4 regions of the Blautia sp. MSK18_10 genome follow, and region 3 is predicted to be linked to each of the others. Evidence: predicted binding sites of a transcription regulator. Region 3 holds the regulator's gene; each other region holds the start of a gene.
The links. The regulator HrcA, encoded in region 3, represses chaperone genes, less so after heat shock. The targets are predictions, from matches to a motif close to TGTTAGCACTCNNNNNNNNNGAGTGCTAACA.
Positions count from the first base shown of each region.

Region 1 (6,040 bases), on a different contig from region 3:
AGGATGATCTTGCATAAATTTCCGTCCAGTCTTGTGATAACACCAAAGCGTTTATGCTCCGGATTTCCTGATGAAAAGTCCAGTACTTTCATGTTCTGGTTTCCGTTGTAATAGTCCATTCTGTGGGAATCCAGCGGTGCTGCCAGATCTGCTTCTGATAATTTGAAGCTCTTTACTTTCTTTCTTTTTGTCTTTGACATGATCATGTCGATGTCAAAATCGCCATTGATAAACAGATATTCATATTCTACATCTGTTTTCGGAATTACAAAGTAGCATGCAATTCCAAGTGCTACGGCAATGATCAGTGCCAGCGGTGTGATGATAAGTCCGGCAAATACTGCCAGCACTGTCAAAACGATCAGACCGTATTTGAGCAGGCTGTCTTTAGCCGTCTTATCTTTCTTTACCAGTAATTCTGAATACAAGTCGCCCATTGTTTCGTCTCCTTTTCATTTGTTCAGCTGTTGAAAGCAGCTTTTTTTGCACAGCATATTTAACAATTATATTTTATTCATCATGCTGTTTTTCTGCATTATATCACAAAACGGAACCATCGTCTATGACGACGGTTCCGTTTCACATATTCCACCTGTACTATTGTTACTGTTCACACACCACTGTTCCGCGAGGTGTTTTGGCATGAATATGCCAAAATCCCGAGACATACAAGCCAAAATTCCATTGCCGCAGGCAATCTGGAATGAATTTTGGCTATGTTACTGTGAACGGAATGAACAGTAACATACTATTTTTATCTGAGCATACTGCGGTATAATTTTATCGTTTATTAAAAATTACATCATTCCCATTCCAGGATTAGCAGCCGGTGCAGGTGTGTCTTCTTTGATAATTGCAACAGCAGATTCTGTTGTAAGTAATGTAGATGCAACACTTGTAGCATTCTGAAGAGCACTTCTTGTAACCTTTGCAGGGTCAAGGATACCTTCGCTTACCATATCTACATATCTTTCGTTCAGAGCATCGAAGCCGATTCCCGGTTCGGATTCTCTTACTTTGTTGATGATTACGGAACCTTCAAGTCCTGCATTTGCAGAAATGCGGAACAGAGGAGCTTCCAGAGCTTTCAGGATGATATTTGCACCTGTCTTCTCGTCACCTTCCAGAGTTGCTGCAAGTTTTGCAACTTCTTTGGATGCGTGGATGTAAGCAGATCCACCACCTGCGATGATACCTTCTTCTACTGCTGCTCTTGTAGCTGCAAGAGCATCTTCCAGACGAAGCTTAGCTTCTTTCATTTCTGTCTCAGTGGAAGCACCAACACGGATAACAGCTACACCGCCAGCCAGTTTTGCAAGTCTTTCCTGTAATTTTTCTTTATCAAATTCAGATTTTGTTTCTTCAATCTGTCCACGAATCTGAGCAACACGGTTTGCGATTGCATCTTTGTCACCCATGCCGTCAACGATAACTGTGTTCTCTTTTGCAACTTTAACAGATTTTGCACGTCCTAACTGCTCCATAGTTGCGTCTTTCAGTTCCAGACCAACTTCTTCGGAGATTACCTGGCCGCCTGTAAGGATTGCGATATCCTGAAGCATTTCTTTTCTTCTGTCACCATATCCCGGAGCTTTGACAGCTACTACCTGGAAAGTTCCTCTTAATTTGTTTACGATCAGAGTTGTAAGAGCTTCACCCTCTACATCTTCAGCAATGATAAGAAGTTTCGCACCAACTTTTACGATCTGCTCCAGTAATGGAAGGATTTCCTGGATGTTGCTGATCTTCTTGTCTGTGATCAGGATATATGGATCTTCCAGATTTGCTTCCATTTTTTCCATATCTGTTGACATATATGCGGATACATATCCACGATCGAACTGCATACCTTCTACAAGGTCAAGTTCTGTGTGCATTGTCTTGGATTCTTCTACTGTGATAACGCCGTCTTTGGAAACTTTTTCCATAGCATCTGCTACTAACTGTCCAACAGTCTCATCGCTTGCGGAAATAGATGCAACGTTTGCGATCTGTTTCTTGCCGCTGATTGTCTGGCTCATGTTCTTGATTGCTTCTACAGCTACATCTGTAGCTTTCTTCATTCCTTTTCTGAGGATGATCGGGTTAGCGCCTGCTGCCAGGTTTCTCATTCCTTCGTGAACCATAGCCTGTGCAAGAACAGTAGCTGTTGTTGTACCATCACCTGCTACATCGTTTGTTTTGGAAGCAACTTCTTTGATCAGCTGTGCGCCCATGTTTTCAAATCCGTCTTCCAGTTCGATTTCTTTTGCGATTGTAACACCGTCGTTTGTGATAAGCGGAGCACCGTATGGTTTGTCAAGAACTACGTTTCTTCCTTTCGGTCCTAATGTTACTCTTACTGTATCAGCTAATTTATTTACACCAGCTTCAAGAGCTGCTCTGGCTTCTGCGCCGAATTTAATTTCTTTTGCCATGATAATATGACCTCCTGATTCAAATTTTGATCTCTATGAATTCTTTCTGATACTTAGCCGGTATTTCATGTTACATCCTGTAAATATTATCTTATAAGTATCTTCATTTATGTTTTCTATTTTGATATTGCTTATTTAACAATTGCAAGAATATCATTCTGTTTTACGATAATGTATTCTGTGCCATCCATCTTTACTTCTGTTCCTGAATATTTGGAGTAGATAACTTTATCACCTACAGCTACTTCCATTTTTACTTCTTTGCCGTCAACAACTCCGCCAGGTCCTACAGCTACAACTTCTGCCTGCTGTGGTTTCTCCTGTGCCTGTCCCGGAAGAACGATTCCGGATTTTGTTGTTTCTTCTGCTTCAACCTGTTTTAATACAACTCTGTCACCTAAAGGTACTAATGTCATGATCTATATCCTCCTTTATTCTCCAACTAAAACTTTCCTGTTACCGTACTCTTTCCGTTATCGCAAAATATCCGGCAACTGTTTCGGCACTCTGTCTAATTCTGCCGATTTTTGCTAGCACTCATTTACTTCGAGTGCTAATCACTGTCCTTATATTATTGAAAATGAGTCGATTTCGCAAGTGCTTTTATCATTATAAAATAATCTATATTCTCTTTTTTACTTATATATTCTCTTTTTTTCTTTTGTTTTCTTAATTTGCAAATAATTTTGTCATATCTTCCTTGTCTTTCGCACTCAGTTGAATTGTCTTCAAATACATTAATTAAGAGGCTTGCTATAATTCCTGTAACATAATAAAAAGACCGTCCACCATACAGCAGACAGCCTTCTTGCATTCATTATTTATGGAAGCTTCTATATCAGGATTTCTTATTTCTCTGAGCTTTAATCTCTTCCAGTTCATCAAAGATGACTTCATTCAGCACTTTAATGTAGGTTCCTTTCATACCGGAAGATCTGGATTCGATCACACCGGCACTTTCAAACTTCCTCAAAGCGTTTACGATAACAGATCTGGTGATTCCCACGCGGTCTGCGATCTTACTTGCAACCAGGATTCCCTCATCTCCGTCAAGTTCATCAAAAATATGGATGATCGCCTCCAGTTCGGAGAAAGATAAAGTATTAAACGCAGATTTCACTACCTGCTGCTTTCTGTCCTCCTCAGCATTCTCTTCATGAACCGCTCTCATCATCTCAAGCCCTACAACGGTTGTTCCATATTCACTGACAATAATATCTTCAATGTCATATGGTTTCTCATAACGATACATAAATACAGTACCCAGTCGTTCCCCTGCAATATCTATCGGATTAATGATTCCCTGATAACTGCTTGATACATGTTCAAATCCCAGTGTCTGAAGATTTACATTCTCTTTTGTTGACAGGACACCCAGAAATCTCTCGTTTAACAGGGAATCTACATATCCGCCAACCTTGTCCTCGATCAGTTCAGTGATCTCCTCTACTCCCGGGCATAAACTGACACCCAGAACCTTTCCTTTTTTACTGAGAACCAGAATGTTGGAACTCAGTGTCTCCATCAGAACCTGACAGATGTCATTAAATACCACTTTGCTGGAACTGCTGTTATGCAGAAGTTTATTAATTTTTCTTGTTCTATCCAGCAGCTGAACACTCATATTGTCCTCCTTTCACCCTGTACATATCCGAAATCTTTCTGTCATTATTTCATAAATGAGCAGTCACTTTCTTTTGCTCGCAAGGAAGATTCAGACACACATGGTTATTAACATTACTGATACTTTGATTTTACACGTTTTAAAGTCAAATTACAAGACAAATTTTACTATTTTTTTATTTATTTTTGCTTTTCTGAAAATAGATTCCTTTTATAATATTATTCAATAAATATCATCATCAAAAATTCAAAGGATTGAAGACAAAAAGTCAGAAAGTCACTGACTGTAAGACAAAAAACGGAACTGTTGCATTAATGAAATTCATTTTCAACTGCTGCAACAGTCCCATTTATAACATTTACAATCCGTTATTATTCTTTCTCGTCCTTTGCCTCTACATATCCACATGTCTCCTGGCTACAGACAAGCTTATTCCCCTTTTCCACCATATAGCTTCCACATTTCGGACATTTCTTTGCTGATGGTTTCTGCCAGGACATGAAATCACAATCCGGATTATCCTCACATCCGTAGTACTTACGTCCTTTTTTGGTTTTCTTAAGCACAATCTCTTTTCCACATTTCGGACATGCCACCCCGATCTTCTCAAAATATGGTTTGGTATTTTTGCATTCCGGAAATCCCGGACATGCAAGGAATCGTCCATGAGGACCATATTTAATCACCATATGTCTGCCACAGTTTTCGCAGATCACATCTGTCACTTCATCCTGAATATCAACCTTTTCAAGTTCTTCCTCTGCAGCATCTACATCCTTCTTCAGATCCGGATAGAAGTTGCTTACTACTGTCTTCCACTTTACAGTTCCTGCTGCCACACAGTCCAGAAGCCCTTCCATAGTCGCAGTGAAGTTTACATCTACAATACTCGGGAAAGCCTGTTTCATAATATTATTGACAACTTCCCCCAACTCTGTAACATACAGGTTCTTCTGTTCTTTTGCAACATAACGGCGGCTGATGATCGTTGTGATCGTCGGCGCATAGGTACTTGGACGTCCAATCCCCAGTTCTTCCATAGTCTTGACCAGAGATGCCTCTGTATAATGTGCAGGCGGCTGCGTGAAATGCTGTTCTGGTTTCAGTTCCTTAAGACTAAGCTTCATTCCTCTTTCAAGACTCTGATTCAGAACATTTCCTTTTTTCTGGTCCTCTTCATCTGTGTATACAGACATAAATCCGTCAAATATGATCTTGGAGGCAGAGACTGTAAAAATATACTGGTCTGCACCAATCTTTACAGATGTTGTTTCGTATTTTGCAGGAGCCATTCTGCTGGCCGCAAAACGTCTCCAGATAAGCTGATACAGTCTGAACTGATCTCTTGAAAGAGATTCCTTCAGTACAGCCGGTGTACGGCTGATGTCTGTAGGACGGATCGCTTCGTGAGCATCCTGGATCTTCTGTCCCTTTTTCACAGCTTTCTCAGACTTTGAAACATAATCCTCTCCGTACTGAGCAGTGATATATTCTCTTGCAGCAGCATCTGCTTCCTCTGAGATTCGGGTGGAATCTGTACGCAGATAAGAGATCACACCTACCGTTCCATTTCCTTTGATATCAATTCCTTCATACAGCTGCTGTGCCAGACGCATTGTCTTCTGTGTGGAAAAGTTTAAGGTCTTGGCTGCTTCCTGCTGTAAGGTACTTGTAGTAAAGGGAAGCGGTGCATTCTTGATCCTCTCGCCTTTCTTTACTTCATTGATCTCATATTCTTTATCTTTCAGAGAGGCCAGAAGTTTATCCATTTCCTCTTTGCTGTGGATATCCATCTTTTTATCTGTTCCATAAAACTTCGCCTGCAACGGTTTCTTCTCACCCTTCACCTGAAAATCTCCCTCCAGGCTCCAGTATTCTTCCGGAATAAACGCATTGATCTCATCTTCTCTGTCACAGATGATACGAAGCGCAACAGACTGTACGCGCCCCGCACTTAAGCCTCTCTTGACTTTTGCCCAGAGAAGCGGGCTGATGGTAT
Region 1 covers NZ_JAJCGT010000026.1:8,782-14,821, forward strand. Annotated here, with positions in the region: gene LI074_RS11220 (DUF6106 family protein) at 1-437, opposite strand, end outside; gene groL (chaperonin GroEL) at 798-2,417, opposite strand; gene groES (co-chaperone GroES) at 2,549-2,833, opposite strand; gene codY (GTP-sensing pleiotropic transcriptional regulator CodY) at 3,256-4,041, opposite strand; gene topA (type I DNA topoisomerase) at 4,413-6,040, opposite strand, start outside.
Region 1: a site for HrcA is predicted at 2,946-2,976, ahead of groES (co-chaperone GroES). Genes of this name have one in related genera too.

Region 2 (6,040 bases), on a different contig from region 3:
CGGAAATATGGATCGCACAGATGGCGAAGGGAATAAAAATACATCAGGAAACGGCGACAATTCGAATGCGCAGGACAATTCTCAGGAGCAGGTTTTGATTGATGATATCCGGGCGAAAGAGGAGGCGGTGAATGAAGCCATGCTCAGCCGCAGAAGAGAACTTCAGTCAGCAGAGCAGGCAATCCGGGATACGCAGATCGGTGATGCTTCGGATTCCACGCTGGAGAATACGCAGGCGGAACTTGAGACTGCGCAGAAAGATCTGGAAACGTTGCAGAAAGTGCTGGCACGAAAGGGAAAAGTGAAAGCACCCTGTGATGGTGTGATAAAGAGTCTGAGTGCAGTGACAGGAAGCCAGACAGGAGCGGAAGCTGCGGTTGTCCTTTATGAATCCAAAGGAACCTTTCGGTTTCAGGCAGAGGTCAGCAAAGATGATCTGAAATACATAAAGAGTGGCGGAGAGGTAATTTTAAAAGGTGCGGATGAAAAAGAGATTACAGGAGCGAAAGTGGAGTCTGTGAAAGAGGACAGCAGTAATGAAAATCAGTACATTCTTTCTGTACAGGTACCGGAGGGAACTCTTTCCATAGGTGATACTGCGGAATTTACAATCTCTCAGGATGCAGGTCCTTTTAATGCCTGTGTTCCGCTGAGCGCATTGTATGAGGAAAATGGCAGATACTATGTTTATGTGACAGATACACAGAACACCGTCCTGGGTGAGGTACTGGTAGCGCGAAAAACGTATGTGAATGTGAAAGATAAAAATTCTTCCACTGCTGCGCTGGAGAACGGGGATTTATCAAGTGACCAGAAAATCGTGACTTCCAGTGACAGAGAGATCAGCAGCGGCAGCCGGATCAGGCTGCTGGAGGAATGAGTGTCAGAAGTCAGAGTGCCTTTTTAAGGAAAGCCGGTACTCTGACTGTGTGGCTGATTATTTTCTGTATTTATTTTCTGGGAGTCTATAATTATGTGCAGATCAGAAATGATACAGCAGTATCAGTGTTTCTGTCCGCAGCTTATCCTGACAGGAAAGGAGCAGAAAATATCCTGAAGCAGGAAAGAAAAAGTGAGAAGCCTTATGATGTATGTTTTTATGCAGATGCAGGGTTGAGGGAGATTTCTGCGAAAGAAGGAAACCGGCAGGCACAGGCGATGACTGTGTATCTTAAGGGAAATCCCGCAGGGTATGACTGGCAGGCAGCAGCTCTGACAGAAGGTGATCCGGATGGTTGCGTGATTGATGGTACAACTGCCTGGGAGCTCTTTGGCAATAAGGTTCCGGGTGGTCAGATTCTGTTTCAGGGACGTACTTATACTGTCAGGAAAGTTGCGGACTGGGGGCAGAAAATTCTGGTTTTCGGGGCGGCTTCTGCGGATGATACCGAGACGGAACTTTTTTATAATCGTTTGTTTATCAGAAGGAGAAATGGAGAAACCGAAGAAAGTACAGTGAACGGATTTCTGATGAAATACGGACTTCAGGGAACTGTGGTATCCTCGACTTTACCGAAAAATGCAGGACTGGCGGCATTACTGCTGCTTCCGGCGGTTCTTTCTGGCAGTCTGTGGACGGAAATAAGCAGAGAAAAAAAGAACTATACAGTGAAAGATGCAGAGTACTGGTTCTGCAACCTGCTGTACAGTGTAATGGCAGGGACGGTGGTCTGGCTTCTTTTTACACATCTGACCTGGCCGGAGGGATGGATTCCGTCAAGGTGGTCTGACTTTGGGTTCTGGAAAGAAAAGGTGGATCAGGCTGTGGCAGAATTTAAGCTGTATCTGATGCTTCCGAAGACGGTATCCCAGACGGAAGGTATGATTCTTGGCGGGAAAACGGTTTGTGCAGGAGGGGGTTCCTGTTTTCTGTATTTGTTGTGGAAAGTATATGAAAAGGGATATGACAGAATCTCTGACAGAGGAAGGCGAGGGAAGGATTTTCCAGTGGAGCAGAATTAAATCCCTCTGGCAAAGTTCTAAGCAGTTATTAGGCTGTCAAGGTTCGTTAATAGTTGCTATTCCAACTGTATATTCAGCTTACCGATATTTGAAAATGTCTCATAGAATTCATTCTTATAAGGGCAGCTGCTACACAGCTTGAATGTGATATATCTTGCTGAATGAACTACTTTTGCAGCAATCTTCAGCAGTTTTAAGCGGACGGTATCAATGCGTTGTTTTCGCATATTTGCTGATAACACCAATCTTCTAAGGCTAAGGTGTTTACAATACTCCTAAAGGGCTCCTTTGGGTTATTTTTTAAGATTCGACACCTTAATTTTACCACAAATGGATGCTCTTTTTTCATTCATCTGATAGGTGAAAAGCAATATTCAGTTAAAATATAGAAACTATGTGGTTTTCAGCCACTTTCACGACTGTGCCGTGAATAATCTAGGTTAAATATTTTGTCCAAAAAGAAAGAAAATGCGGCGGTGACAGTTTATACACTGCAACGGACAAAATTATCTCAAACAGATGTAGATAACTTTAATGCACAGTATCCTAAACTGGATGTGAAGTACACAAAAGTATTTCATGATCGTTTTTTAATTCTTGATAAAATGAAAGCATATCATGTGGGTGCGTCTTTGAAGGATGCAGGTAAAAAATGTTTTGGAATTAATCTGATTGAAGATGCAGGTATTGTAAGAGATATTTTACAGAGATTGGAATTGGAAACAGAAGAATAGAAAAATAAGTTATGCAGAGAAAGGCGTGAGTCATAGAAAGGTGGCTTGCGTCTTTTTCTGTCTGGAAAGGAAGTGGGGCGTGCAGATTGCGGAAATGATTTTTCAGACACGCTCTAGAACACTACGGGTATGTGGAGCGAAATATAATCAGAAATGAATCCGGATACTGCACCAAGATATAAAAAGTATATTCCATATTGGGCATAATTTAAGTTTCGTTAAGTTTCACTCAGTTCTGTTTTTACAGAGCGCCATTTTTTCTTGGTTCATATTTCTCGCATCCGTCACAGGTCTGTGGCTGGGTGATTTTCCATTCAAAATATTTATCTTTGGTAATCTCATCGGATTTCAGTTCATCCATCCGAACTACCCATTCTTTCAGAAAATCATTCAGAAATTTCCGAGGGTCACAAATTCTTTACAAAATATTAGCACTCACCTATTGACAGTGCTAACAACATGTGTTATATTACATGCAGAACAAAGAAAACAACATATTTCTCCTGTGGGAGAGATATTTCTCATATAAGAGGAGGGTTAGCCTATGAATATCAGTAAATTTACACAGAAATCCGTACAGGCTGTCCAGGATCTGGAGAAGGTTGCTTATCAGTTTGGCAACCAGGAAATTGAAGAGGAGCATCTTTTATATGCTCTGCTGGAACAGGAAGACAGCCTGATCCTTAAACTGATCGAGAAGATGGAGATAGATAAAGATTATTTCAGAAATTCTCTGAATCAGGCACTGGATGCTAAGGTTAAGGTATCTGGCGGTGAGCTTCGTTTCGGACAGTATTTGAACAAGGCTCTGGTCAGTGCAGAGGATGAAGCCAAGGCAATGGGTGATGAATATGTCTCTGTAGAGCATTTATTCCTTGCTTTGTTGAGATATCCAAGTCCAAGCATGAAGAAACTGTTTCAGGAATTTGGCATTACTAAGGAGCGTTTCCTGCAGGCACTTTCTACAGTACGAGGCAATCAGCGTGTAGTCAGTGACAATCCGGAAGCTACTTATGATACTTTGAACAAATATGGTGAGGATTTAGTTGAAAAGGCACGTAACCAGAAGCTGGATCCTGTGATCGGACGTGATGAAGAAATCCGTAATATTATCAGAATCCTTTCCCGTAAGACCAAGAACAATCCTGTGCTTATCGGTGAGCCTGGTGTAGGTAAAACAGCAGCAATCGAGGGTCTTGCACAACGAATCGTGGCAGAGGATGTGCCGGAAGGTCTGAAGGATAAGAAGATTTTTGCCCTGGACATGGGTGCTCTGGTAGCAGGTGCCAAATACAGAGGTGAGTTTGAGGAACGTCTGAAAGCAGTCCTTGAAGAAGTAAAGAAGAGTGAAGGAAACATCATTCTTTTCATTGATGAGTTACATCTGATCGTTGGTGCAGGTAAGACTGACGGAGCCATGGATGCAAGCAATATGCTGAAGCCTATGCTTGCAAGAGGTGAGCTTCACTGTATCGGTGCCACAACTCTGGATGAGTACCGTCAGTATATTGAGAAAGATGCAGCTCTGGAACGTCGTTTCCAGCCTGTTATGGTAGATGAACCTACAGTGGAGGATACCATTTCCATCCTTCGTGGTCTGAAGGAGAGATATGAGGTCTTCCATGGTGTTAAGATTACAGACAGTGCACTGGTTGCAGCAGCTACACTTTCACATAGATATATCACAGACCGTTTTCTTCCTGATAAGGCCATTGACCTGGTGGATGAGGCCTGTGCCCTGATCAAGACAGAGCTGGACTCCATGCCTTCAGAGCTGGATGAACAGCGCCGTAAGATCATGCAGCTGGAGATTGAGGAATCTGCACTGAAGAAAGAGACAGATAACCTGAGTAAGGAACGTCTGGAAGCACTTCAGAAGGAGCTGGCAGAGCTTCGTGATACCTTTAATACACAGAAAGCACAGTGGGATAATGAGAAGCATTCTGTAGAGAAATTACAGAAGCTTCGTGAGCAGATTGAGGATGTGAATAAGCAGATCCAGAAAGCAAAACAGAACTATGATCTGGAGAAGGCCGCACAGTTACAGTACGGCGAACTTCCGAAATTACAGCAGCAGCTGGAAATCGAAGAAAAGAGTGTCAAAGAAAGTGACAGAAGTCTGGTTCATGAGGCAGTTACTGATGATGAGATCGCAAGGATCATTTCCAGATGGACCGGTATTCCTGTAACAAGACTGACAGAAGGCGAGAGAGCCAAACTCCTCACTCTGGAAGATCAGCTTCACAAGAGAGTTGTAGGCCAGGATGAAGGTGTGAAGAGGGTTACAGATGCAATCCTTCGTTCCAAAGCCGGTATCAAGGATCCGACCAAGCCTATCGGTTCCTTCCTGTTCCTTGGTCCTACAGGTGTAGGTAAGACAGAGCTTGCCAAAACTCTGGCGGAGAATCTGTTTGATGATGAACAGAATATGGTCAGAATTGATATGAGTGAGTACATGGAGAAGTATTCTGTATCCAGACTGATCGGAGCGCCTCCGGGATATGTAGGATATGAGGAGGGTGGCCAGCTTACTGAGGCAGTCCGCCGTAAACCATACAGTGTTGTACTTTTCGATGAGATTGAGAAAGCACATCCGGATGTGTTTAACGTACTGTTACAGGTACTGGATGATGGCCGTATCACAGATTCTCAGGGACGTACAGTTGACTTTAAGAATACAATTCTTATCATGACTTCCAACATCGGTTCTCCGTATCTGCTGGATGGTATTGATGAGAATGGTGAAATCAAACCTGAGGCTCAGAGCCAGGTTATGGATGACCTGAGAGGTCATTTCCGTCCGGAATTCCTGAACCGTCTGGATGAAATAATTATGTTCAAGCCCTTGACAAAATCCAATATTGGTAAGATAGTAGACTTGATGGTCGGCGAGCTTGACAAACGTCTTGCAGACCAGGAGCTTTCCCTGGAACTGACAGATGCAGCCAAGAATCAGGTTATCGAGAATGGCTATGATCCGGTATATGGTGCACGTCCGCTGAAACGTTATCTGCAGAAATATGTAGAGACTCTTGCGGCGAGAAAGATTTTGTCCGGAGATGTTCATGCAGGTGATACTCTGGTGCTGGATGTTCAGAATGGGGAATTCATTGTTACGGTAAAGGACGGAAACTAAATGATACCCAAAGATCCAATGATTCTGCTGAGTTATGTGAATACTCAGCTCAGGGATTACTATGATTCCCTGGAAGCACTCTGCACATGCAGAGGATTGAAGAAAGACGAACTGGTGGCGAAGATGCATTCCATCGATTATGAGTATGATGAGGTAACCAATCAGTTCATATAAGAAATATGCGAAATGCTCTCTGACAGCGGGAATT
Region 2 covers NZ_JAJCGT010000029.1:31,091-37,130, reverse strand. Annotated here, with positions in the region: gene LI074_RS11930 (HlyD family efflux transporter periplasmic adaptor subunit) at 1-880, shown strand, start outside; gene LI074_RS11925 (hypothetical protein) at 877-1,962, shown strand; partial or broken gene LI074_RS11920 (transposase) at 2,019-2,213, opposite strand; gene LI074_RS11915 (hypothetical protein) at 2,412-2,696, shown strand; gene LI074_RS18190 (DUF6783 domain-containing protein) at 2,722-2,853, shown strand; gene clpB (ATP-dependent chaperone ClpB) at 3,241-5,832, shown strand; gene LI074_RS11905 (DUF4250 domain-containing protein) at 5,833-6,006, shown strand.
Region 2: a site for HrcA is predicted at 3,123-3,153, ahead of clpB (ATP-dependent chaperone ClpB). Genes of this name have one in related genera too.

Region 3 (6,040 bases):
CAAGAGCTGCTGCTGTTGGCTCGTTGATGATACGTTTTACATCAAGGCCTGCGATTTTACCGGCATCTTTTGTTGCCTGACGCTGAGCATCATTGAAATATGCAGGAACTGTGATAACTGCTTCTGTAACTTTCTCACCAAGGTATCCTTCTGCATCTTTTTTCAGTTTCTGAAGAATCATAGCAGAAATTTCCTGTGGAGAATATTTCTTGTCGTCGATTGTTACACGATAGTCAGTACCCATCTCTCTTTTAATGGAAGAGATTGTTCTCTCTGCGTTTGTTACTGCCTGACGTTTTGCAGGTTCACCTACAAGACGTTCTCCTGTTTTTGTGAAAGCGACAACTGATGGTGTTGTTCTTGCGCCTTCTGTATTAGCGATAACTGTTGGCTGTCCGCCTTCCATTACGGCTACACAGCTGTTTGTTGTACCTAAGTCAATACCAATGATTTTTCCCATAATCTTGTTCCTCCTGTTTATTTTCAACTAGATTTGATATATTCTATATTTTCATGTAAATTAGTTGGCTACTTTTACCATACTGTGGCGGACTACGAAATCCTTGTAAGTGTAACCCTTCTGGAATTCTTCTACCACAATATTCTCACCAGCTTCTTCATCCTCCACATGCATTACTGCGTTATGGAAGTTCGGATCAAATTCCTTACCCACTGCTTCAATCGGTTTCACGCCCAGCTCATCTAATGTGGTGATCAGCTGTTTATAGATCATCTTCATGCCATCTGCAAAAGAATCTCCTTCAGGTGCCTGTGCAAGACCTCTCTCGAAGTTATCCACAACCGGAAGGATCTTCTCAACAATGTCCTTGGCTCCGATGATATACATGCTGGATTTCTCTTTCTCCGTTCTCTTACGGAAGTTATCGAATTCAGCCATGTTTCGTTTCAGCCTGTCTGTAAGTTCTTCGATCTGCTGTTCAAATTTATCTTTTTCTTTTTTCTTCTTGCCGAAGAAAGAAGTTTTTGATTTGCTGTCTTTCTTGTCATCCTGGGAAGCTTCCTCGTCTCCGTCCTCTACCGGGATTTCCTCTGTTTCCGCTTCGCCGTTCTCTACAACTTCAGGTTCATTCTCAACAGTTTCTTCTGTTACCGGAGTCTCTGTTGTCTCTTCTTCCTGAGCTGTGTTCTTTGTTTCTTCTGACACTCTCTATTACCGCCTTTCTAACTCTCTTTCTTAATCAGTTCGTCCAGCTGGACTTTCAAAGCCTTCAGGCTGTCAACTACGTTTGCATAATCCATACGCTTGGGACCGATGATACCGATAGTACCATGCATTCCTTTTCCAAGTTCGTAAGTGGCTGTGACTACACTGCAGTCTTTCATGGTCTGCACCGGCATCTCATCACCAATGTACACCTGAATTCCTGTGTTCTCTGTATCAGACATTCTCTCTTTCACCAGGTCTACCAGATCCTGCTTCTCTTCAAATGCTGAAATCAGCTCGCTCGCTTTGCTTGTGTCTGCAAGCTCCGGATACTTGAAAATGTTGGTTGCTCCTGAAGTATATATCTGCATATCGTCTTCGTCTACCTGGATGGTGTCTGCCACTGCATCAAGGACTGTGCCAACCACAGAGCCATGTACACCTGCCTGTTCTTTCAGGCGGGCAATCATTCCCAGGTTGATATCCTGAATGGGCACCCCATTTAAGTTGGTGTTAAGAAGAAGATTTAATTTCAGGATTGTCTGATCGTCCATCTCCTCATCCAGATTGATGATCTGGTTTCGGATGACATTGTTATCACTCACTACTACTGCCACAAGCTGAAGGGGTGTCACACGGGAAAGCTGGATGAATTTAATCTTGCTTCCGCTGTACTGTGGAACAGAGATCATTGTTGCATAGTTGGTATTGGAGGCCAGTACCTTTGCTACCTGCTTCAGCATTTTATCCAGTTTGTCAGTTTTCTCTATCATGAGATCCTTGATTTCCTGAACCTCTGATTCCTTTTCTTTCATCAGCTCGTCTACGTAGAGGCGATAACCTTTATCAGAAGGAATTCTTCCGGCTGAGGTGTGGGGCTGTACGATATATCCCATATCTGTCAGGTCTGACATCTCATTCCGGATGGTGGCAGAGCTTACATTTAAATCTGCAAACTTGGAAATGGTCCGGGAACCCACCGGTTCGCCTGTTTCCATGTAGGTTTTGATGATGGCTTTTAGTATTTTCTTTTTACGATCATCTAATTCCTGATCCATGAAGTTCCACTCCTTTACTGCCTTTGTTTTTGGTTTGTTAGCACTCATGTTTTAGGAGTGCTAACACCTTATGCTCATAAGATAGCACTCTTGATTTGGTTTGTCAATATTATTTTGTGAATTTTTTGTTATTTCATAACAATATTATTTATTTGATTTGATGAAAAGAATGCTGTGAGAAATTGACTATAACATCATTTTTTATCTCATATTACTTGTAACCTGTTCTGGAATTGACCATAAAAATATTTTTCCTGTTTCAGGTCATTCTTTTCCTGCCCTGGCCTTGACTGTAATTTTTCTTTTCCTATTTCAGGTCATTCTTTTCTTCTCATAGGCTTGACTGCAATTGTTATTTTCTTGTTTCAGGTCATTCTTTTCTTCTTACAGCCTTGACCGTAATTATCATTTTCTTGTTTCAGGTCATTCTTTTCCTCTCACAGATTTGACTGTAATTGTTCTTTTTCTGTTTCAGGTCATTCTTTTCTTCTCGCAGGCTTGACCGCAATTATTATTTTACTGTTTTAGGTCATTCTTTTCTTCTCACAGGCTTGACCGCAATTATTATTTTCTTGTTTCAGGTCATTTGTTCTATTTATCAAGAGCGTCAAGGTTCTTTTTCAGGTCGATCATTTTGTCGCGGAGTTCTGCAGCTTGTTCGAAGTTGAGATCTGCGGCTGCGGCGCGCATTTGTTTTTCTACCTGGGCAATGAGTTTGGTGAGTTCTTTACGGGTCATGGACTCTGGGTCTTTCTGGAGTCGGACTTCGGTTTCGGCTACTGCTTTGGATACGGCGATGAGGTCGCGGACTGCTTTTTTGATAGTAGTCGGAGTGATTCCGTGTTCTTTGTTGTAGGCTTCCTGGATGGTTCGGCGGCGGTTGGTTTCGGTGATGGCTTTGTGCATGGAATCGGTCATGTTGTCTGCGTACATGATCACATGGCCTTCACTGTTTCGGGCAGCTCGTCCGATGGTCTGGATGAGAGAGGTTTCGGAACGGAGGAAGCCTTCTTTGTCTGCATCCAGGATTGCTACCAGGGTGATCTCCGGGATATCCAGGCCTTCTCGAAGGAGGTTGATTCCTACCAGTACATCAAAGACATCCAGACGCATATCACGGATAATGCGGGCACGTTCTAAGGTATCGATATCGGAATGGAGATAACGGACTCTGATTCCTACTTCTTTCATATATTCTGTCAGGTCTTCTGCCATTCGTTTGGTGAGAGTGGTAATCAGGATTTTGTGTTTCTTTGACACTTCTTTGTTTACTTCTCCGATCAGATCATCGATCTGGCCTTCAATAGGGCGGACTTCTACTTTCGGATCCAGAAGTCCGGTTGGACGGATGATCTGTTCTGCACGGAGAAGTTCATGATCATACTCATATTGTCCCGGAGTGGCAGATACAAACATGACCTGATCCAGTTTGGATTCGAATTCCTCGAAGCTTAAGGGGCGGTTATCTTTGGCTGAAGGAAGCCGGAATCCGTAGTCTACCAGTGTCTGCTTCCTGCTCTGGTCACCGGCGTACATTCCTCCTACCTGAGGTACTGTGATATGAGATTCATCTATAATAAGTAAGAAGTCATCTCCAAAATAGTCCAGCAGTGTGTATGGCGGCTGTCCGGGCTTTAATCCTGACAGATGTCTGGAATAATTTTCGATTCCTGAACAGAATCCGGTTTCTTTCATCATTTCAATGTCGAAATTGGTGCGTTCTGAGATTCGCTGGGCTTCCAGAAGCTTGTCTTCGCTTTTGAAATACTCTACACGTTCTTTTAATTCTTCTTCTATTGCTACAGCTGCTCTCTGGATCTGTTCTGCTGGCACTACATAGTGGGATGCAGGGAAGATGCTGATATGAGAACGCTGGCATTTGATTTCTCCTGTCAGTACATCAATTTCTGAAATACGGTCGATCTCATCTCCGAAAAATTCTACTCTCACGGCTGTATCGGAGCTGTTGGCAGGAAAAATTTCCAAAGTATCTCCACGGACACGGAAGGTGCTTCGGTGGAAGTCCATCTCATTTCTGGTGTACTGAATGTCGATCAGTTCCCGGATTACCTCATCCCGGTCTTTGGTCATTCCCGGACGCAGAGAGATCATCATGTCAAAGAATTCCTGAGGGGAACCCAGTCCGTAGATACAGGAAACGGAGGAAATGACCACTACGTCTTTCCGCTCTGACATTGCGGCTGTGGCTGAGAGACGGAGTTTGTCAATCTCGTCATTGATGGAGGAATCTTTAGCAATATAAGTGTCTGAGGATGGGACATAAGCCTCCGGCTGATAGTAGTCATAATAGGAGACAAAATATTCCACTGCGTTCTCAGGGAAGAATTCTTTCATCTCACCGTAAAGCTGCGCTGCGAGAGTTTTGTTGTGGGCGAGGATGAGGGTTGGTTTGTTTAGCTGGGCGATGACGTTCGCCATGGTAAATGTCTTGCCGGAACCGGTGACACCCAGTAAAGTTTCGAACTGGTTGCCTTCTTTAAAGCCTCTGACCAGACGTTCAATTGCCTGAGGCTGATCGCCAGTTGGCTTGTACTCGGAATGCAATTCAAAATGATCCATAATATTCTCCTGTTTTAATCAAATTTCACTTATCAAAAATTGAAATATGTTTAATATGGTTATATTTTCAGTATATCATCCCATATAAAAAAAGTACAGAGCAAGCGAATACCTGTTCTGCACTTTATATGTTTTCTAGTTACTGTTCACACACCACTATCCCGCGAGGTGTTTTGGCATGAATATGCCAAAATCCCGAGACATACAAGCCAAAATTCCATTGCCGCAGGCAATCTGGAATGAATTTCGGCTACGTTACTGAGAACGGATTCAATATTCCTTTTGTTTTTCAAGCTGCTCCATACAAAACTACCCCTTCTTTATGAATATTGGAATAAAATGGATAGTTCACAATCCACTTATTCAAGCGGATAAGATCATCCGCTTCACTACCTGCTCAAAACCCCACAAATAGTCTTCTCAACTTTTTCTGCATCAACAGGTTTTGCAATATGTCCGTTCATTCCTTTTGCCAGTGCCTTTTTTCTGTCTTCCTCAAAGGCATTGGCTGTCATGGCTATGATCGGAATAGTGGCTTTGTCTTTATCTGACAGTCCGCGGATCATCTCAGTTGCCCTGTAGCCATCCATGTTCGGCATCTGGATATCCATAAGGATCAGGTCATAGGTGCCTGCCGGTTTCTGTTCTATCCTTGACACACATTGAACTCCATCCTCAACACGGTCAACTATAAGTCATAAGTCCCATATCCTCCAGGATAAACTCTGCGATTTCCGCATTCAGATCATTATCCTCTGCAAGCAAAATATGTTTTCCGCTGATCCTGGTTTCATCCATATCTGAAAATTTTTCCGTAGCCCGTTCATAGTAACTCTTATCAGCAATCCTGTATTCCAGGGTAACTGTAAATTTACTTCCTTCTCCCTGCTTACTTTCTACTTCAATAGTTCCGTACATCATATCAATATACTTCTTTATGATCGGCATTCCCAGACCTGTTCCCGCAATCTTTCCGTCTGTTGTATTTCGTTCCCTGGCAAAAGCCTCAAAGAGAGATGGAAGGAATTCTTCGCTCATTCCGATACCTGTATCAATTACCTGAGTCCGTATCCGCCTGGAAAATTTTGTAAATTCCCTGATAAATATCTCTGATCTTCACATAATCTTCATCCAGTTCCACCTTACCGCTTTCAATCCGGGCCATGTCCAGCACATTGTTGATAATAGACAGCAGCAGATTTCCGGACTGTTCCATCTTCTCCTGATAATCCAGAAG
Region 3 covers NZ_JAJCGT010000003.1:12,461-18,500, reverse strand. Annotated here, with positions in the region: gene dnaK (molecular chaperone DnaK) at 1-460, opposite strand, end outside; gene grpE (nucleotide exchange factor GrpE) at 521-1,165, opposite strand; gene hrcA (heat-inducible transcriptional repressor HrcA) at 1,183-2,223, opposite strand; gene uvrB (excinuclease ABC subunit UvrB) at 2,815-4,803, opposite strand; gene LI074_RS02195 (response regulator) at 5,193-5,462, opposite strand; gene LI074_RS02190 (sensor histidine kinase) at 5,488-5,841, opposite strand; gene LI074_RS02185 (transporter substrate-binding domain-containing protein) at 5,855-6,040, opposite strand, start outside.

Region 4 (6,040 bases), on a different contig from region 3:
CATTATGATGAGGGACAGAAGCTTTACCGGGAAATGTTTGAAGCAGATCCGATGTATAAAGTAGTTCCCTATAAGGGAATGCCGGAAACCTTAAAGAAATTGAAGGAACATGGAGTGAAGCTGGCAGTTTGTTCAAATAAACCTCATCCTGCAGCTGTGAAAGTAATTGCGCAGCTTTTTGATGGGGAATTTGATATGGTAGTTGGTCAGAGTGAAGCAATCCGCAGGAAACCGGCACCTGATGGTCCGCTTATGGTTGCGGAAAAATTTGGTGTAAAACCGGAAGAATGTATGTATGTGGGAGATACAAGTACAGATATGAAGACCGGTAAAGCAGCAGGAATGTATACAGTAGGTGCGCTATGGGGCTTTCGTGACCGAAAAGAACTGAATGAGAATGGAGCAGATTTTGTCGCTGAGAAACCGACAGATCTGGTAAAGATTTGCGAGGAACAAGGAAATGATTAAGTTGGTTGCAAGTGATCTGGATGGGACGTTACTTTTACATAAGGCACAGTCTCTGCCTGAAGAAATTTTTTCGCTGATCAGGCAGTTAGAGGAACTGGGGATTATGTTTGTAGCAGCCAGTGGAAGGCAATATCCGAATATGACAAAGCTGTTTGCGCCTGTTGCTTCAGAGATTTCCTATATTTCGGAGAATGGTGCACTGGCAGTGGATCATGGAGAGGTACTGTATCAGGATTCTTTTGACAGAAAGCTGGCAGGGGAGATTATTTCTGCAATCCTGGAAAAGAAGGATGCCGAGTTTACCTGTTCTGCAAAGGATTACCACTACCTGATGCCGAAGACAAAGAGATTTCATGACCATATGTTATATGAAGTAAAAAATGAATGCAGATTTGTAAACAGCATGGAAGAGATGACGGCTCCTATCATGAAGCTGGCTGTGTTTGAACCGGCCGGCCTTACAGAAGAATCTGTGAAATACTGGATGGACAGATTTGGAAAAGAATGTGTTGTTGTCACTTCGGGAAATGAGTGGATTGATTTTATTCCTTTTGGAACAAACAAGGCAAAAGGAATCAGAGAATATCAGAAAAGATATCATATTTCGCCGGAAGAATGTATTGCGTTCGGAGACGAATATAATGATATAGAGATGCTTAAAGCGGTAAAATATGGCTTTGCCATGGAGCATTCCAAGGAGGGGGTACGGGCAGCTACGTCCTATATGACAAAACAGGTTGAACCGGTCCTTGAGAAGCTGATCCGGGCAAAGGGAAAGATTGAGGAGGTTATTTAAATTGTTTACAGAAGAATGTATTAATACGTTTCTTGAAAATCAGGAGCAGCTTTTTCCACAGGCGGTAGCAGAATCATATGAAGCAGCGGAAGCATTCCTTGAGGATTGCATGGCGCAGGTTGTGGATTCTATTGAAGAAGTGAGAGAATATCTGGAAGAGTCAGGCGCTGATGTGGAAGGAATGTCAGATGAAGAACTGGAAGATGCAAGTGAAGTATTTGCTCTGCCGGATGGAAAATATCTGATAGTAGAAGGATAAAAACTGTTCGGTCAAATTATGGATATCACGTGATATATCGGAGAAATAACTGTAAAACACAGTTCGGTCCCTGAATATTGGAGAAAATTGAACTCTGATACTCAGGGGCTGAAGTTGTTTTAAGGGAGAAAATACAGATTACATTTCCGGAAAATGTGATGCTATAATGCTTTTATACAGAGAAAAAACGATGTTGTGGTCTGTGATGGGAATGAAAAGGGCAGACAGACACAGAAGCATCACAGAACTGTAATTATTCAGTACCTTCAGAGTGGCTGCTGAATAATTACAAATCTTATTATAAATGAAAAGGAGGACTACAGATGGAGAGAAAGAGATTTCTTGCAGTTGTAATGACTGTGATGATGGTTATTTCAATGATTCCATCCATGGTTTTTGCGGCAGCTCCGTCAGGAGAATTGGGCGGTAAGCTTAAGATTAAGGGACTTGCAGCTGTAGGCGTAGTGTTGAGTGCAGATTATGCAAAGGTTACACCGGAAGAGGTTACGGATGAAGATTTTACTTTTTCCTGGTCAAGACAGACCGGGGAGAAGGAGTTAACACAGGTAGGTACTGAGAAGACCTATACGATCACTCAGGATGATCTGGGATGCAGACTGGTGCTTGATCTGACCCCTGTAGATGGAAGCGGACTGACAGGTACTCTTACTGCAAAGACGTTAGAGGTAGCTGCAACTGAAGAAGAGGCGAAAGCAGTGGAACAGGAAGCAGAGGATGCACAGCAGACAGAAACGGCAGATGGAACAGAGAATGCACAGCTGGAAGAAACGGCAGATGGAACAGAGGATGCACAGCTGGAAGAAACAGCAGATAATGCAGAAGGCAGTCAGGATTCTGAAAATCAGGATGTAGATAGAACAGAAGATGTACAGCAGAATGCAGGGAATGAACAGGAAGATGAATCTCAGAACACAAAAGGTCAGCCGGAGGAAACAACAGAAGGTACTGATGATTCCCAGATGAAAATTTATACAGAAGATCAGCTGCAGGTGGATGAGAACGGAAATGTGCAGACAGATGGATCAGAGAAAGATGGACAGGCAGCAGGTGAAGATGATAAAGATAAAAAGACTTACGAAGCGACTGTCACTGTAGAGGACAGCGAAGATCAGATCTGTGATTTTGGAACAGTAAAGAGTGATCTTGAGGATGTGGAAGCACAGTATGTGCAGATTACGAACACCGGAAATGAGAGCTTGAATTTTCAGGAGATCAGTCCGGAACATTTTATGGCTCAGGATATTATAGAACCGCTGAGTGCAGGTGAATCTGTAAGCGTATGGATACAGCCGAGGGAAGGGCTGGAACCGGGTGAATATGATGATATGATCACATACCGGACGGAAGAAGGTATTGAGGTTTCTTTTGAAGCGAAGATTGCAGTTGAAGGTGAGGATGATTCATCAGATGACGAAGACCTGAAGCCTTCGGATGAGCCTTCTGCAGAACCGACAGAGACGCCGGATGACAGCGAGGCTCCATCGGCAGGTGACAATGCAGATGCATCTCTTGAGGCACAGTCTCTTGAGGTAAATACAGGAAGTCTTAATTTCAGCGATATCGAAGAAAATTATACACAGGCCAATGAGACACTGTCTGTAACCGTAATAAATACAGGGGACGGAATTATCACTTTAAAGATACCGAAATCAGATTATTTTGAGGTGATGAACGAAGATGGAAGTGAAGCTGTATCAGGAATACAGATTGCAAAAGGTGATTCTCTTATGTTCATGGTACAGCCAAAAACCGGTCTGACGAAGGGGGATTACAGTGATACCCTGATATTTGAAAGTGAAGAGGATTCGGAAGTAGCAGCGCAGGTAACTGCGGAAGTGTCTGTAAAAGAGGCAGAACAGGAACAGATCACAGCAGTTCAGGCAGATCCGGAATCTTTCAGTTATGATGATCTGAAGGAAGGTTATGATACTCCTGAAGCGACGACCATTACACTTACCAATACAGGAAATACAACTGTTTCGCTGATGCAGCCATATGCAGAGTATTTTGATATTGGGGAACTTTCGGCATCAGTGCTGGAGCCGGGAGATTCTGCTGCATTTACAGCAGTACCGGTGACCGGTCTGAAAGTCGGCAATTATCTGGACAGTATTCAGATAGCCCAGACCAGTTCGGAAGGACAGGAGGATGTATTGACAACGATCAAAGCTTCTGCGACTGTTTCGGAAGTGAAAAAGATTTATAAATTATCCGTAACACCGGAAGAACTGAATTTTGGAAAAGCAAAAGAAGGATATAGTGAGGCACCGGAAGCGCAGAAAGTTACAGTGACGAATGAGGGGAATACAAATGTAACTTTAAATGCACCGTCAGGTAAAAACTTTAAAATCGGGAAACTTTCAGCCACAGAGCTTGCACCGGGGGAGAGCTGTACATTTAAAATCCGCCCGAAGGCGGGTTTAAAGGCCGGCTCCTATACAGAGTCAGTTGTGATTGATAATGAACAGCAGATCAGTGCAGAAGTGAAAGTTCAGTTTACGGTTAAAGCTGCCCGCAAGGCGAAAATTGCAGATCCGGCAGATAATAAGATTACAGGAATCAGTTCAGATGGATATACAACACAGTCAAAGATTACATTTACAGCAGTCGGAGCGGGTATGGACAATGAAAGTCCGGGAAAGGGAGATGTCCGCTATGTACCGTATAACTGGAAAGTGATCAATACAAATAGCTGGAGCAGTGCACCTTATACTGCTGCATTTGGAATTACAAAGGCCGGAACCTACACATTGACAGTTACATTTGACCGTCAGAAGTATAATGGAAGTGAATGGGAGAATACAGGGGAGCAGGATACTAAACAGGTGAATTTCAGTATTACACAGGCGCAGACTGTAACCGCAACTCCGACTCCGCAGCCGAATGGAGCAACTGCGAAATCAGCGGTAAAGACAGGAGATACGACTAATATTACACCGTTTGTGATTATTCTGGCGATTGCAGCGGGATGTATTGTGGGAGTTGTGGTATACAAAAGACGAAAGAAATAAGAGTTATCTGAAGAAAAAAATACAGGGGAATATGTAAAATATAAAATTATTAGCACTCATTTTTGGTGAGTGCTAATTTTTTCTTGACTTTTGGAATAAATGGTATTACTATATCTTTCAGAGAAGCAACTTACAGGAGTCAAAAGCTATTTCAAAGGATAAACAGGAGAGGATAGTTTTGGCTCCGGAGGCAGAGCAGATAAGAATGCAGTATATTGACAGATAAAGTTGCGGCAAATGATTAAAAACAAAAAGGAGTGTGGACAGCATGGCTGTAAAACATGGAAATTTATCAATTAACAGTGAAAATATTTTCCCAATCATCAAGAAATGGTTATATTCCGATCATGATATTTTTGTAAGAGAGCTGGTCTCCAACGGATGCGATGCGATCACTAAACTGAAAAAACTGGAAGTAATGGGAGAATATACTTTTCCGGAAGGATATAAACCGGAGATTCAGGTAATTGTTAATCCTGATGAGAAAACTTTGAAATTCATCGATAATGGTATTGGCATGACTGCTGATGAAGTAGAGAAATACATTACCCAGATTGCTTTTTCAGGTGCAACTCAGTTTCTTGAGAAATATAAAGACAAAACTACAGATGATCAGATGATCGGTCATTTTGGACTTGGATTTTATTCTGCATTTATGGTGGCGGATGAAGTGCATATTGATACACTTTCCTATACAGAAGGTGCACAGCCTGTACACTGGTCCTGCGATGGCGGAACAGAATATGATATCCAGGAAGGCAACAAGAATACGATTGGTACAGAAATCACCCTGTTCCTGAATGAAGACTGCCTGGAATTTGCAAATGAATACCGTATGCGTGAGATTCTTGAGAAATACTGTTCCTTCATGCCGGTTCATATTTACCTTTCCAAAGCAAATGCACCTCAGGAATATGAGACAATTGATGAATCTGAGTTAAGAGACGATGATGTAGTTGTTGAACATATTCATGAGGAAGCAAAGACAGAAGAAAAAGAAAATGATAAAGGTGAAAAGGAAGTTGTTGAAATTTCTCCTGCAAAGGATAAAGTAAAGATCAATAAACGTCCGGTTTCCATCAGTGATATTAATCCTCTCTGGATGAAGCATCCGAATGAATGTACAGATGATGAATACAAGGAATTTTACCGCAAAGTATTTATGGATTATAAGGAACCGTTATTCTGGATACATCTGAATATGGATTATCCGTTTAATTTAAAAGGTCTCCTGTACTTCCCGAAGATCAATACAGAGTATGATTCCATTGAAGGAACGATCAAACTTTATAACAATCAGGTATTTATCGCAGATAATATCAAGGAAGTAATTCCTGAATTCCTGCTTCTTCTGAAAGGTGTGATCGATTGTCCGGATCTTCCATTGAACGTGTCACGAAGTGCATTGCAGAATGACGGATTTGTACAGAAGATTTCTGAATACATTTCCAAAAAAGTGGCAGATAAGCTTACCGGAATGTGCAA
Region 4 covers NZ_JAJCGT010000017.1:35,396-41,435, forward strand. Annotated here, with positions in the region: gene LI074_RS08750 (HAD family hydrolase) at 1-468, shown strand, start outside; gene LI074_RS08755 (HAD family hydrolase) at 461-1,264, shown strand; gene LI074_RS08760 (glyoxalase) at 1,266-1,523, shown strand; gene LI074_RS08765 (COG1470 family protein) at 1,847-4,555, shown strand; gene htpG (molecular chaperone HtpG) at 4,824-6,040, shown strand, end outside.
Region 4: a site for HrcA is predicted at 4,603-4,633, ahead of htpG (molecular chaperone HtpG). Genes of this name have one in related genera too.